DNA from 4 places in the Peribacillus sp. V2I11 genome. Region 4 is predicted to be linked to each of the others. Evidence: riboswitches for the same ligand, from Rfam matches in the RefSeq annotation. Region 4 holds a riboswitch; each other region holds the start of a gene.
What was found. Region 4 has a riboswitch for S-adenosylmethionine ahead of QFZ73_RS16415 (methionine ABC transporter ATP-binding protein). Riboswitches for the same ligand answer to the same signal wherever they lie in the genome.
Positions count from the first base shown of each region.

Region 1: it holds a riboswitch for S-adenosylmethionine, as region 4 does, so the genes downstream of both, QFZ73_RS08565 (sugar ABC transporter substrate-binding protein) here and QFZ73_RS16415 (methionine ABC transporter ATP-binding protein) in region 4, are expected to answer to the same signal.
Region 2: it holds a riboswitch for S-adenosylmethionine, as region 4 does, so the genes downstream of both, QFZ73_RS05490 (methionine ABC transporter ATP-binding protein) here and QFZ73_RS16415 (methionine ABC transporter ATP-binding protein) in region 4, are expected to answer to the same signal.
Region 3: it holds a riboswitch for S-adenosylmethionine, as region 4 does, so the genes downstream of both, QFZ73_RS13335 (methionine ABC transporter ATP-binding protein) here and QFZ73_RS16415 (methionine ABC transporter ATP-binding protein) in region 4, are expected to answer to the same signal.

Region 1 is NZ_JAUSYW010000001.1:1,787,065-1,790,178, forward strand. Features, by position in the region: gene QFZ73_RS08560 (sugar ABC transporter ATP-binding protein) at 1-86, opposite strand, end outside; gene QFZ73_RS08565 (sugar ABC transporter substrate-binding protein) at 143-1,255, opposite strand; SAM riboswitch class I at 1,372-1,477, opposite strand; gene QFZ73_RS08570 (GTPase domain-containing protein) at 1,573-3,114, opposite strand, start outside.
Region 2 is NZ_JAUSYW010000001.1:1,126,069-1,129,182, reverse strand. Features, by position in the region: gene QFZ73_RS05495 (methionine ABC transporter permease) at 1-664, opposite strand, end outside; gene QFZ73_RS05490 (methionine ABC transporter ATP-binding protein) at 651-1,667, opposite strand; SAM riboswitch class I at 1,737-1,841, opposite strand; gene QFZ73_RS05485 (MBL fold metallo-hydrolase) at 2,136-2,960, shown strand; gene QFZ73_RS05480 (hypothetical protein) at 3,064-3,114, opposite strand, start outside.
Region 3 is NZ_JAUSYW010000001.1:2,771,660-2,774,773, reverse strand. Features, by position in the region: gene QFZ73_RS13345 (MetQ/NlpA family ABC transporter substrate-binding protein) at 1-194, opposite strand, end outside; gene QFZ73_RS13340 (methionine ABC transporter permease) at 210-878, opposite strand; gene QFZ73_RS13335 (methionine ABC transporter ATP-binding protein) at 871-1,905, opposite strand; SAM riboswitch class I at 2,054-2,167, opposite strand; gene QFZ73_RS13330 (O-acetylhomoserine aminocarboxypropyltransferase/cysteine synthase family protein) at 2,285-3,114, opposite strand, start outside.
Region 4 is NZ_JAUSYW010000001.1:3,363,795-3,366,908, forward strand. Features, by position in the region: partial or broken gene QFZ73_RS16400 (hypothetical protein) at 1-105, shown strand, start outside; gene QFZ73_RS16405 (nuclear transport factor 2 family protein) at 162-530, shown strand; gene QFZ73_RS16410 (GNAT family N-acetyltransferase) at 617-1,090, shown strand; SAM riboswitch class I at 1,232-1,342, shown strand; gene QFZ73_RS16415 (methionine ABC transporter ATP-binding protein) at 1,727-2,749, shown strand; gene QFZ73_RS16420 (methionine ABC transporter permease) at 2,763-3,114, shown strand, end outside.

The DNA of each region.
Region 1 (3,114 bases), 1.6 Mb from region 4:
GATTGTACGGAAAAATCAACTTCACTCAGCGCCTTCACCCCCGGAAATTCAATCGAAATCTTCTTCATTTCTAGTTTCGTGCCCATGTCCATTCCCCCTTATTGAACAGACACTCCCTTCACTGGAAAGAGAGTGTCTCTTTTTACTTTTTATAATGATCTTTCAAAACCTTCATCCAATCTTCTTCAAATTCCGCCGATACACCCCAGCCATCGACAATACCAGACAGGTTTGCCATGTTTACCGCTTCTTTTGAAGCTTGGATTTGCTTTTGTGAAATAAGTGATGCCTCCAGGTCATATGTTTGCGGCGTTTCTTCGCCCGCTAATTTTTTTGCCAATATCCTCATATTCACTGCCCCGATCAACTTGGGATCGACTGCTGCCGTGTAGGACCACGAGCTATCAGCTGATTGGATTTCCTGGAGATCTGCATTAGATACATCAATTCCATATATCTTCACTTCATCTCTGCCCGCTTCTTTAATCGCCCGGGCTGCACCGATTGCAAAGGCATCCCATGTTGCGAAAATGGCATCCAATTTACCTTTAGGGTATTTATTCAGCATTGCTGCTACAGCATTTTGTGTCTGAACCGAAGTATCAGCAGATGCCACTCCGAACCTTTCGACTTCTTTAATCCCAGGATTTTCTTTTAATTTTTCCTGATAGACTGCATTTCTTCTTACCATTGGAGGAAAACCGTCCACCCAAAGATATGCAATTGCCGCTTCACCTTTCTGTTCTTTTATCAGTTTATCAAAAGCCAATGTTGCCAAAGCTTCATCATCTTGTGAAGTTAATGTTACGCCTTCTATTTTAGATAGATCGCTTATTGAATCGAATGTGACAACGCTTTTACCTGCATCAACCAACTTTTGAACGTCATTCACAGTTGCTGCATCATCACCATGGGAAATGATATAGCCGTCGTAATCTTCCTCCAAAGCTTGCGCTATCGCATCATGGAATTTAGCCGTATCACCATTTGCTGTATACGTATCCACTTGAAATCCCAGTGCTTCTCCTTCTTCTTTTGCCCCCGCCAGGTATTGGGCCGTATGATCATCACCGCCAATTTTACGGATCACTTTGATTCTGGCTCCATCCCCATCAGCAAATCTTTCCGGGACATTTTCAAATGATACTTTTTCTTCTTTCTTCGATTCTGTGGAACTCTGCCCAGTAGAGCAACCCGTTAAAAGCAAAGCCGAAGCGATGGCTGAAATGAATATCCCTTTAATAGACCTTCTCATCTTGTTTCCCTCCATATTTTCTTATTAGTCTTATCTGTTAAGTTGGTGTAAATCCCAAAATAAAAACCTCTCTAATTATAGAGAGGTTTAATCGGCTGTTTTGCAGACTTGTCCCTCTCTTATCTGTCAAAACATTTCTGTTTTGCAGGATTTAGCACCAATTCCTAATGGAACGGTTGCTGGGCATCTTAGGGCCAGTCCCTCCGCCACTCTTGATAAGAGATATATTGTGTTACGTTTTCGTAATTATCACTTTATAGGGATATAGTCGTAAAGTCAATAGATTTTTGAATATTTGAAATGTTCCCTGTCATTTTTCATTTTCTTTGAAGCTGGGCTAGACGCTTTTTCTCGATTTTTTCAAGCCTCTCCAACTGCCTTAATTTCACTTCGAACAAAGTGATCGGGTCACGGTAAACTTCCGGATTTTCTTTCATATGCTCCAATGCAGCCTGGTAGTCTTTTATTTCAGTCTGCGTTTGCTCTATCGTTTTTTGAAGTAAGGCAAATGAACTGCGATAGAAAAGTGAGATGTCCCGATCCAAAGATTTTTCAAACAATCCAAATTGGGTAAGGAAACGTTCCGTGATCATTTCGGCAACATCCAGGTAATCTTCACTTTCCAGGTATTTCTTATAACGATTGTACATATTGGCTTTATTTTGCGGTATTGCCCCAAACAGCTTCCCTGCTCCTTTAAGCAGCAATTGTGATGGAGTCCTGCGCAAAAGGATATTAACGTTTTCGATGCGGATACTGCTTGTCATCCGGTCGGCATCACGGCGCCAGTCATCCAATACCCTGAAGTCACCTGCCAGCGTAATCCGTTCTTCTTTGTATAATTCATTGAATCCGGCACTCATCTCATCCATAAACTGCTGGCTTTGTGAGAACTCCATTTGGGAACTGGCAATCCAGTCTTGAAGAGAACGGTAATATTGAGGCATGATCTTGTCAGAAATGAAGTTTTGAATCCGCTCATTCATTTCCTGGTTTAACTGTACATGGACCTGACTGAAATCACTGCTTTCCGTTAACGATTTAGAGCAATCCCTCAGTAATTCAGGAATTTTTGAATAAAGCTGATTTTTCACTTCGTCCTTAAGCGAACGATACGACCTTATGATATTTTCACTTTTTTCTTTTTCCAAATCAGCCAGTTGATTGACCGCCCCATTCAGTTTGACTTCCATCTGTTCATTCCAAGAGATGGAATGCTCGCATTTCCGCTCATTGGCTGCCCGTTTTTCTAATAGATAAGATAAAGTTTTACGAATGAATGCCAGGATTTTTTCAGATCTTCTTTCCTTCCAATTATCATCTTGATAATTCGATTGAAGGAAGGCTGAAAGGTCCTTCAATTGCTGCCTGCTGTCATAATGTTTTGAGAAAGCGAATACTTTCGCATTCGGGAAATATGCATTCACTTTATCCCATGTTTCGTCTTCCATCCGGACTGCGACCTGATCACTGTATATCGTATCCATTTTATTTAATAGGAAATGAATCGGCAGTTTCGGAGCCATCATTTGAATTTCCAATAACAGATCCCGTTCGCTGCCCGTGAAAGGCGCCCGGGCGTCAAGAACGAACATCAGGCCATCACTGCCATGTAAATAGGCTTGGAAATCGGATTCCACGCTTTTTTCCCCATTGAACCCCGGTGTATCCAGTAATCGCAGATGATTATTTCTTAGGTAGTCACTGATGATGGTCACATCGACAATAGTCCCGCGCTGGCGGCGTGTTTCATCCAAATCAGTTAGCTCCTCGACAACTTTGCTATCTGTATCTGTAATTTCAAGGATTTCCAAATCATCCCCGTCTTTGACACTGACTAGGGACGAATGATCTTCAGC
Region 2 (3,114 bases), 2.2 Mb from region 4:
GTTTGTTAACAATGTATGAGGCTTTGTCACCAACCATTTGAATGATTTGCACAAGGCAGATCAGCACGACGATCGTCGTGATCATGACTGTGTTGTCATAACGGTAATATCCGTACCGGATGGCAAGGTCGCCAATTCCGCCTCCGCCGATTGTCCCTGCCATTGCAGAGTAACCGATTAGCGAAATGGTCGTTAATGTCAATCCTTGAATGATTCCCGGTTTTGCCTCTGGAAGAAGTACATCCTTAATGATCATCCATGGAGTGGCACCTACGGCAATTGCAGCTTCAATCACTCCTCTGTCTATTTCACGTAATGCCGATTCAACGATTCTTGCAAAAAAAGGTATTGCCGATACGGACAGGGAAACAGAAGCCGCTCTTGGCCCTATCGTCGATCCCGTAAGAAGGTCCGTTAAAGGAAGGAGGGCGACCAAGAGAATGATGAACGGGATTGAACGTACAATATTGACTGCGAAACCGAGAGATCGATTCACGATGCTATTTTCAAAAAATAAATTCCTGGTTGTCGTAAACAGCAATACTCCAAGCGGTAAACCGATCAGCAGAGCTACTGCAAGGGAAACGCCGACCATATAAATCGTTTCAAGAAAGGCTTTATTAAGATCAGGTAAAATATTGACGATGGGATCAAGCAGTGACATGTTTTAACACCTCCACAGAACTGGAACGACTTTTTATATATTCCAATGTCGAATGAATTTGGGTGGCATCGCCAATTAACTCGATGATCAAAATGCCTAAAGGGACATCCTGGATATACTCAATTTTACCGTGTAAAATATTACCCTTTACTGAATGGGATTGGAGAGTATCCGAAAGAATCGACTCACCGGCGGTTTGCCCTTCGAATTGAATTTTAATAATCGTACCTTTACTTTCTTCAAGCAAGTGCGAAGGGAGTTCGAAATCCAGTACACTGCTAATGAATTGCTTCGTTAACTCCTGCTTAGGCTGTGAAAATATTTCATAAACGGGGCCTTCCTCAATTACCCGGCCATCCTGCATGACGGCGACTCGGTGGCATAGTTCTTTGACCACTTCCATTTCATGTGTAATCAACACGATGGTGATACCAAGCTCACTGCTTATCTTTTTCAATAACTGTAAAATCGCTTTTGTAGTTGTTGGATCAAGGGCTGAAGTCGCTTCATCACATAATAGTACAGTGGGTTCATTTGCTAAGGCGCGAGCTATGCCGACCCGCTGCTTCTGTCCACCGCTAAGCTGTGCCGGATAGACATCTTTCTTATCGCTAAGCCCTACGATTTCCAACAATTCCAATACACGTAACCTGATGGCGTCCTTCGATCGATGCGCTGCCTTTAAGGCGAAAGCGACATTTTCATAAACGGTTTTTGAACTGACCAGGGAAAAGTGCTGGAATATCATTCCGATTTTTTGGCGTTGTTTACGAAGCTCTTTACTTGATATAGAGTTTAAATCAATGCCGTCGATGATGATATTTCCACCTGTCGGACGTTCAAGCAAATTCAAGCAGCGGAGTAATGAGCTTTTTCCAGCCCCACTGTAGCCGACAATTCCATACACTTCGCCTGTTTTAATGGTCAAAGAAACGTTATCCACTCCGATAACTCGGTTTTTCTTCGAGACGTATTCCTTTCGGACTGAACGGATTTCAATCATGCGCTTTCCCCCTTAAACATTAAAAAAGCTGCCTCTATCATTCAGAAAGAGGCAGCGAAATTATATCGCGTCTTATCTTTCAGAATGCAATCATTCTGCAGGAAGTGGCACCGTTCCCTAAGGGCGGTTGCCGGACATCACAGGGCCTGATCCCTCCGTCACTCTTGATAAGTAAATTATTATTTTAGAATATTTCAAGTTTTATAATATAATCTATATTATTTGTAAAATTCGACAATGTCAATCGTTTCTGTGATTTTGGAATGATTTTTTATCGTTAAATTTGGTATGGTCCGTTAAAAAAATTCATGGAAAAAGGGCTATTATGCAATAATCCAGCAATTCCATCAAGGTTAATTATTCCAATATTTTCTTGTCAAAAAGGTAAAGTGGTACTACATTTATTATAGTGAAGTTAAAAAAAGGAAGATTAAACTATTTTGGTACAATGATGGGGGAGGCAATTGAATGATAGAGATTAAGACGATAAATGATGTGGTTTGTGTTCACGGGACTCCTGGCGGGAACAAGTCGGGGATGAGTGTTTATGTCTTTTTAACGGATGGCCTATTGATAGATACTGGAGCAGAGATTTTATTGGAAGAGCTTATTCCATTCTATGAGTCCGCAGACTTCGACTCAGTGGCACTGACTCACTATCATGAAGACCATACGGGGGGCGCTGCATGGATACAGGAACATAAAAAGGTCCCGCTTTTCATTCACTCGATGTCGGTTGAGGTTTGTGCAAAGGATGCTGTATATCCTGAATATCGCAAAATTTTCTGGGGAAAGAGAGACGCCTTTAAAGCTGAGCCGCTAGGGAAGGCCATTCATTCCCGTACCCAAACGTGGGAGCCGATTTTTACCCCTGGTCATGCGAAGGACCATATGGTGTATTTGAATCACAGTAATGGCATGCTCTTTTCAGGAGACCTTTTCGTAACGCCAAAAACAAAGCTTGTCTTACGGGAGGAGTCTGTCCCGGTCATCATCGGTTCCATAAAAAAATTACTTCAATATGACTTTGGGGAAGTGTTTTGCTGCCATGCTGGGCATGTGCCTGATGGGAAGGAAATGTTCCGGAAAAAACTCGATTATTTGGAAAACCTCCAAGGTGAAATTTTAAACTTACATTCTCAAGGGCTGACCGTTCATGAAATCCAGCAGGTCGTTTTACCGAACCGCTATCCCCTTATCGAGATATCTGGGCATGAATGGGATTCAGAACATATCATTACATCGATATTAAACGAAAATATTTTAAGTGCGAGGGAGAATGGAACTATTTGAATGTTATCCGTTTAACGGTCTGACTGCATACACATGGAGATGAACGGGATAGGTAAGTCCACATCAAATAAAGGAGAGCCCTCCATAAGAGAGCCCACATAATTTATTTATTGATATTGGGATCTGTTTCATCATAAAAGTCATGTGCTTCTTC
Region 3 (3,114 bases), 590 kb from region 4:
AATTCGATTCCTTTTTCTTTAAGAAGCGGCTTAGCTTCCTCGAGGATTTCAGCATGCGGAACATTGGATGCCCCTACAACTAATTTCTTCGATTCTTTCTCCGTATCACTGCCGCTTTTATCCTTTTCACTTCCACAAGCAGCCAAAGCGATAGATAACACTAAAATTAATGCAAATCCTAAAAACTTTTTCATCCTAGTCATCTCCCTTTATCTTTTGTCCAATTTAGATGTAATCACATCTCCAATAATTTGAATTATAAAGACGATAATTAGAATAACGACAGTCGCTACAAGCGTAACGTCATTTTGACTTCTTTGATAGCCTTCCAAATAGGCTAGATTACCAAGCCCGCCAGCGCCGATGACCCCAGCCATTGCGGTATATCCAACCAATGCGATCGATGTTACCGTGATCCCGGAAATAAGGGCAGGCATCGACTCTGGAAGAAGGACCTTCCAAATGATCGTGCTCGTTTTTGCCCCCATCGATTTAGCGGCTTCAATTACACCTTTATCGATTTCACGAAGGCCGATTTCGACCATACGCGCATAAAATGGGGCCGCACCGATAATAAGTGCCGGCAGTGCAGCGTTCTCTCCAATCATGGAACCGACAAGCGCTTTAGTGAAAGGAATGAGCAGCACGATCAAAATAAGAAATGGAATGGAACGGAATATATTAACGACAGCACTCATGACCCCGTTGACTGCCCGGTTTCCCCACATATTCCCCTTCCCTGTCAGGAACAGGATCAATCCTAATATTATGCCTATAAAAAAGGTTGCCACTACAGAGACGCTTGTCATGTAAAGCGTTTCTTTCGTTGCTTCAATAATGTCTTCCCAATCAACATTCGGCAATAATTCTTCAAGCATGAGTAATCACCTCCACGCCTACCTGCTGTGCTTTAATGAATTCGATTGCGCGGAGCATTTCATCCTCTGTGCCATCAAGATGGATAAACAATGTTCCATATGAACCGCTTCTTGTTTGGGATATCTTACCTTGAACGATATTGACATCCAACTCGAAGTTACGTACAAGCTTGGTGATCAACGGGCTTTCTGCATGATCACCTACAAAGGTCAATTGAATCACTTTGCCTGCAGGATAGCGTTCGAGCAAATGGTCCATCGTTTCTTTCGTTTCTTCTGGTTCCGTTACTTGTTGCACGAAACGCTTCGTCATTTGTTCTTTAGGATTCTTGAAAACATCCAGGACAGGACCCTGTTCAACAACTTGCCCGCTTTCCATCACGGCGACGCGATGACAGATTTTACGTATTACATGCATTTCATGTGTTATCAAAACGATCGTCAATCCCAGGCGCTGATTGATGTCAACAAGCAATTCGAGTATTGAGTCGGTAGTCTGTGGATCCAATGCAGAAGTCGCTTCATCACAAAGCAGCACTTTAGGATCATTTGCCAGAGCCCTGGCTATCCCCACCCTTTGCTTTTGCCCTCCGCTTAATTGTGAAGGATAGGCCTTTTCCCTGCCTTCCAGTCCGACTAACTTGATCAATTCGTTCACACGCTTGGTTCGTTCAGTTTTAGAAATTCCTGAAATTTCCAAAGGGAAAGAAATATTCTCCTGAACGGTCCTTGACCATAATAGATTGAAATGTTGGAAAATCATGCTTATTTCTTGACGGGCCTTACGGAGCTGAGCCCCTTTAATTTTTGAAATTTCCTTTTCAGCCACCACAACGGATCCCTCTGTGGGTGTTTCCAATCCATTGAGCATTCTGATCAAAGTACTCTTCCCCGCCCCACTGTAACCGATGATACCGAAAATCTCGCCTTTATTTATTTCAACATTCACATTATTTACAGCCTTGATCGTCTCACTGTTTCCTTTTCCTGTACGGAACAGCTTACTGACTTTCGTCAATGTAATCATTAATCCTCACCTCTTTTTTTATCCAATAAAACCTATGAACTTAGTTGATTTCTCTACATTATTAGTCTGTTTCTCATATCATTTTTCCCCAAAAAAAAGAAAAAACCTTTCTGCATGAGCAGAAAGGCAGGTGAAGAAACAGGCCTTCCTCTCATCTTCCAAAGTGATTAAACTTTGTGTGAATTGGCACCTTTCCAAGGAATTTCTCCTTGTCGGTTGCCGGGTTTCATCGGGCACATCCCTCCACCTCTCTTGATAAGAGCTAATATATAGAATATTTGTACATCATTAAGTTCTTTAGTATGGTGAAATTTTATCATAGATAAAAAAGGAGCGCAATGTATATTATTTCTAGTACAAGAATGAACAGGAACTTTGCTTAAACCGTTTTGGAAGTCAAGGAGACGATATTCGTCGCTTTTTCAATTGCCTGTTCCAAATCTTCTATTAAATCCTCTACATTTTCAATCCCAATGGATAAACGGACTTGATCAGCACGCACACCCGCTTTCGCAAGACCCGCCTCATTCAATTGTTGATGGGTCGTACTGGCTGGGTGGATGATCAAGCTCTTCGCATCCCCAACATTCGCTACATGGGACCATAATTCCACCGAATTGATAAGTTTTGCCCCAGCTTCGCGATTACCTTGTATCCCAAATGTAACGACAGATCCAGCTCCCTTTGGCAAATATTTATCCGCAAGGGCTTTATCGGGATGATCCTCATCACCAGGATGTGAAACCCAAGTCACCGCAGGATGGTTTTTTAAATATTTAATGACAGACTTGGTGTTTGATAGATGCTCTTTCATCCTTACATGCAGCGTTTCAAGTCCAAGCGTAAACTGGAAAGCACTTTGGGCACTTAACGCAGGACCTAAATCACGGAGTAACTGGACTCGGGCTTTCGTTATGAATGCTGCAGGTCCAACTGCCTCGGCGTATACCAGACCGTCGTAACTTGGGTCGGGCTCCGTGAAGCCAGGGTAGTTTGGCGAGTTCCAATCGAACTTCCCTCCATCCACGATGACACCGCCTAGCGTCGTTCCATTTCCCAGAAGCCATTTTGTAGCGGAATGGATCACAATATCCGCTCCAAAGTCAATTGGTCTGCATAGATATGGTGTCGCGAAGGTATTATCAATGATTAAAGGTATGCCTGCATCATGGGCGATTTCCGCTACCGCTTCCATATCGAGCACCCTCA
Region 4 (3,114 bases):
ATATTTAAGGAAATAATAGATGATAGCTATAATTTAGGTTTTCCAAAATCATTCAAAAGACATACTAACATAGAGATTAATGAATTGCATAAGTTCATCAATTGAGGTATTACAGGTGCTGAAAGGTTGTTTCCGTTAATGGTAAAAGGAGGACAAGATGAATGGAAAGTGAATCTTCAGTGTTAAAGGAGCATTTGCATCAACTGGAGGAGAAATTGTTAAAATCTGAAGTCCGTACATCTCCAAAAGAGCTTTCATCATTATTGAAAGATGATTTCTTCGAGTTCGGCAGTTCGGGTAACATATGGTCTAAAAGCGATTTTTTGGGGCAAGAGGGGGCCGCAGCGGTTAAAATGACACTAAGTCAATTTGATATGCATCAATTGTCTGATGATACCGTGTTAACCACGTACCGGATTTTTGATGAAGATAAAGTGGAACATACCCTAAGGAGTTCAATCTGGAAATGTACGAATGGAAGATGGCAAATGTTTTTTCATCAAGGCACAAAAACGAAAGGGCCTCTTTAAGCCCTGATAGTGAAATATCATAAAAGATCGTAAGTGAAATGAGTTTTACCTATTTGAAAACTATTTCACTAAAATGATAGGGGTGGATGAAGCTGATCTTTCGGACCATTGATACGGACAAAGATAAAGATATTATCATTAAATTCAGGAAAGATTCTTTTGTTGTAAGTTTTGGATCTGAAGATGGTTTTGGAGATGAAAATACATATCTGCAAAGAATGAAAGAAAGGGTCCGCAAATTTCCGGATGGACAAGTGATCATTGAAAAGGACCAAGAACCGATTGGACAAATGGAACTTCAAATTCGGGAGTATGAAGGAACTGAAATCGGCTATGTGAATCTATTTTATCTTATTCCCGAATTCCGGAGTAAAGGCCTTGGCAAGGAATTGGTTCGCTACGCAGAAAACTTTTTCAGGCAATTCAATGTATCCGAATATCATTTAAGGGTTTCTCCGGATAATCAAAGGGCGATTCGTTTATATACGAGTTCAGGCATGTTGAAGATAAGCGAAGAAAATGAAAAATACCCTGTATGGAGAATGAGCAAATCATTATGAAATAGAAGTATAAATTATATTAATATAATTAAAAAAGTGTCAATTCACTATACTGTGAAAATATTTAGAACAATGAAATATATGGTTGACTTTAGAGAAAATTGAATATATAGTGAAGGACATAATTAAATATAACGTTAATTCTTATCAAGAGATGTGGAGGGACTTGGCCCTATGATACCTCGGCAGCGGGTTTTTACTTTGTAAAAATACTGTGCTAATTCCAACGGACGAAAGTTTGAAAGATAAGAAGGAGCTTTCCTTAGATAATTAATTTAAGAGTTTACTCTTTTTTATGTCTAAAAGAGGCCTCTTCTGTCTGATGACGGAAGAGGCCTCTTTTGTTTATTCAAAATGTATATGGTTATTTGGAGAATGGGTGCAGTTACTCATGAGTTTCGCGCAATTGCTCGTGAAATTCGAGCAGTACTCGTAATTGTGATCATAAACTCGTGAGCTTTGAGCAGTTACTCGTGAGTTTCGCAGATTTACTCGTGAGTTTGGCGTAGTTACTCGTGAGTTTCACGCAGTTACTCGTAAATTTCGCAGAATTTAACCCTATCATTATGAAACTTTGCAAAGCTCTTCTCTCTGGATAATGAATTCGTACAAATAAACAGCATGGGGGGAGATTGGATGATTGAGTTTCAAAATGTTAAAAAGGTTTATCAAACAAAGAAACAGACTGTTGAGGCTTTGAAGGGCATTAATTTGACAGTGGAAAAGGGGGATATATTCGGTGTAGTCGGTTACAGCGGGGCCGGGAAGAGTACGTTGATCAGGTTGGTCAATTTGCTTGAACATCCTTCAGATGGACAGGTGATTGTTGGGGGCAAGGATTTAACCAAATTGAACCCGAAGGAATTACGGGCAGAAAAGAAAAAAATCGGGATGATCTTTCAGCATTTCAATTTGCTGAATTCAAAGACCGTTTTTGATAATATCGCCATGCCGCTGATTTTATCGGGAACTCCGGCTAAAGAAATCAAAAAGCGGGTAGCCGAGCTGTTGGAGTTCGTTGGCTTATCAAGCAAAGCAAAGAGTTATCCGGAACAATTATCCGGCGGTCAAAAGCAGCGGATCGGCATTGCAAGAGCATTGGCTACCAATCCATCAATCTTATTGTGTGATGAAGCTACATCTGCATTGGATCCACAAACAACGAGTGCAGTTCTGCAGCTCTTAAAGAAAATTAATAAAGAATACAATATTACCATTCTGCTAATCACTCATGAGATGTCTGTCATCAGGGAAATTTGCAATAAGGTAGCGGTCATGGAGGGCGGATGCGTCGTTGAACAAGGTTCGGTTTTCGAAGTTTTTGCCAAACCGCAAACGGATATTGCAAAAAACTTCGTGAGAACGGTCATACATGATGAGATTCCACAAAGTTTCTTAAAAGGCATAGGGTCCCACATTCCGATTATTTGGAAAATTAATTTTATTGGGACTACTTCGGGTACTCCTTTACTTTCAACGATCTCGAAGAAATATGATGTTCATTTAAGTGTTTTATCAGCCAATATTTCTGAAATCCAGGAAACGCCTTTCGGGAATTTGATCATTGAAGTGACCGGGAACAAAAATGAGGTGGACAAGGCTTATCAATATATTAAAGATGAGGGGATTCTCGTCCAGGAGGTGCAGATAAATGGGTAATACGCTTTGGGGAATGGAAATAACGGCAGATCAGCTGTCGACAGCTTTCGGTGACACACTTTATATGGTAGCCATCTCATTGGTATTTTCCGGATTGATTGGGCTTCCGCTCGGCATCCTGCTTGTCATTACAAGAAAGGGTCACATCCTGGAGAATAAATGGATCTTCAATGTATTGAACCCCGTCATCAATATATTACGGTCGGTTCCTTTCATCATCTTGCTTGTAGCACTTATTCCGTTTACCAGAATGATTGTCGGCAGTGCGATCGGAACGAATGCGGCCATTGTTCCGCTAATCTTTTACGCGGCTCCTTATATTGCCCGGCTTGTGGAGAACTCCCTGTTGGAAGTGGACAAAGGCA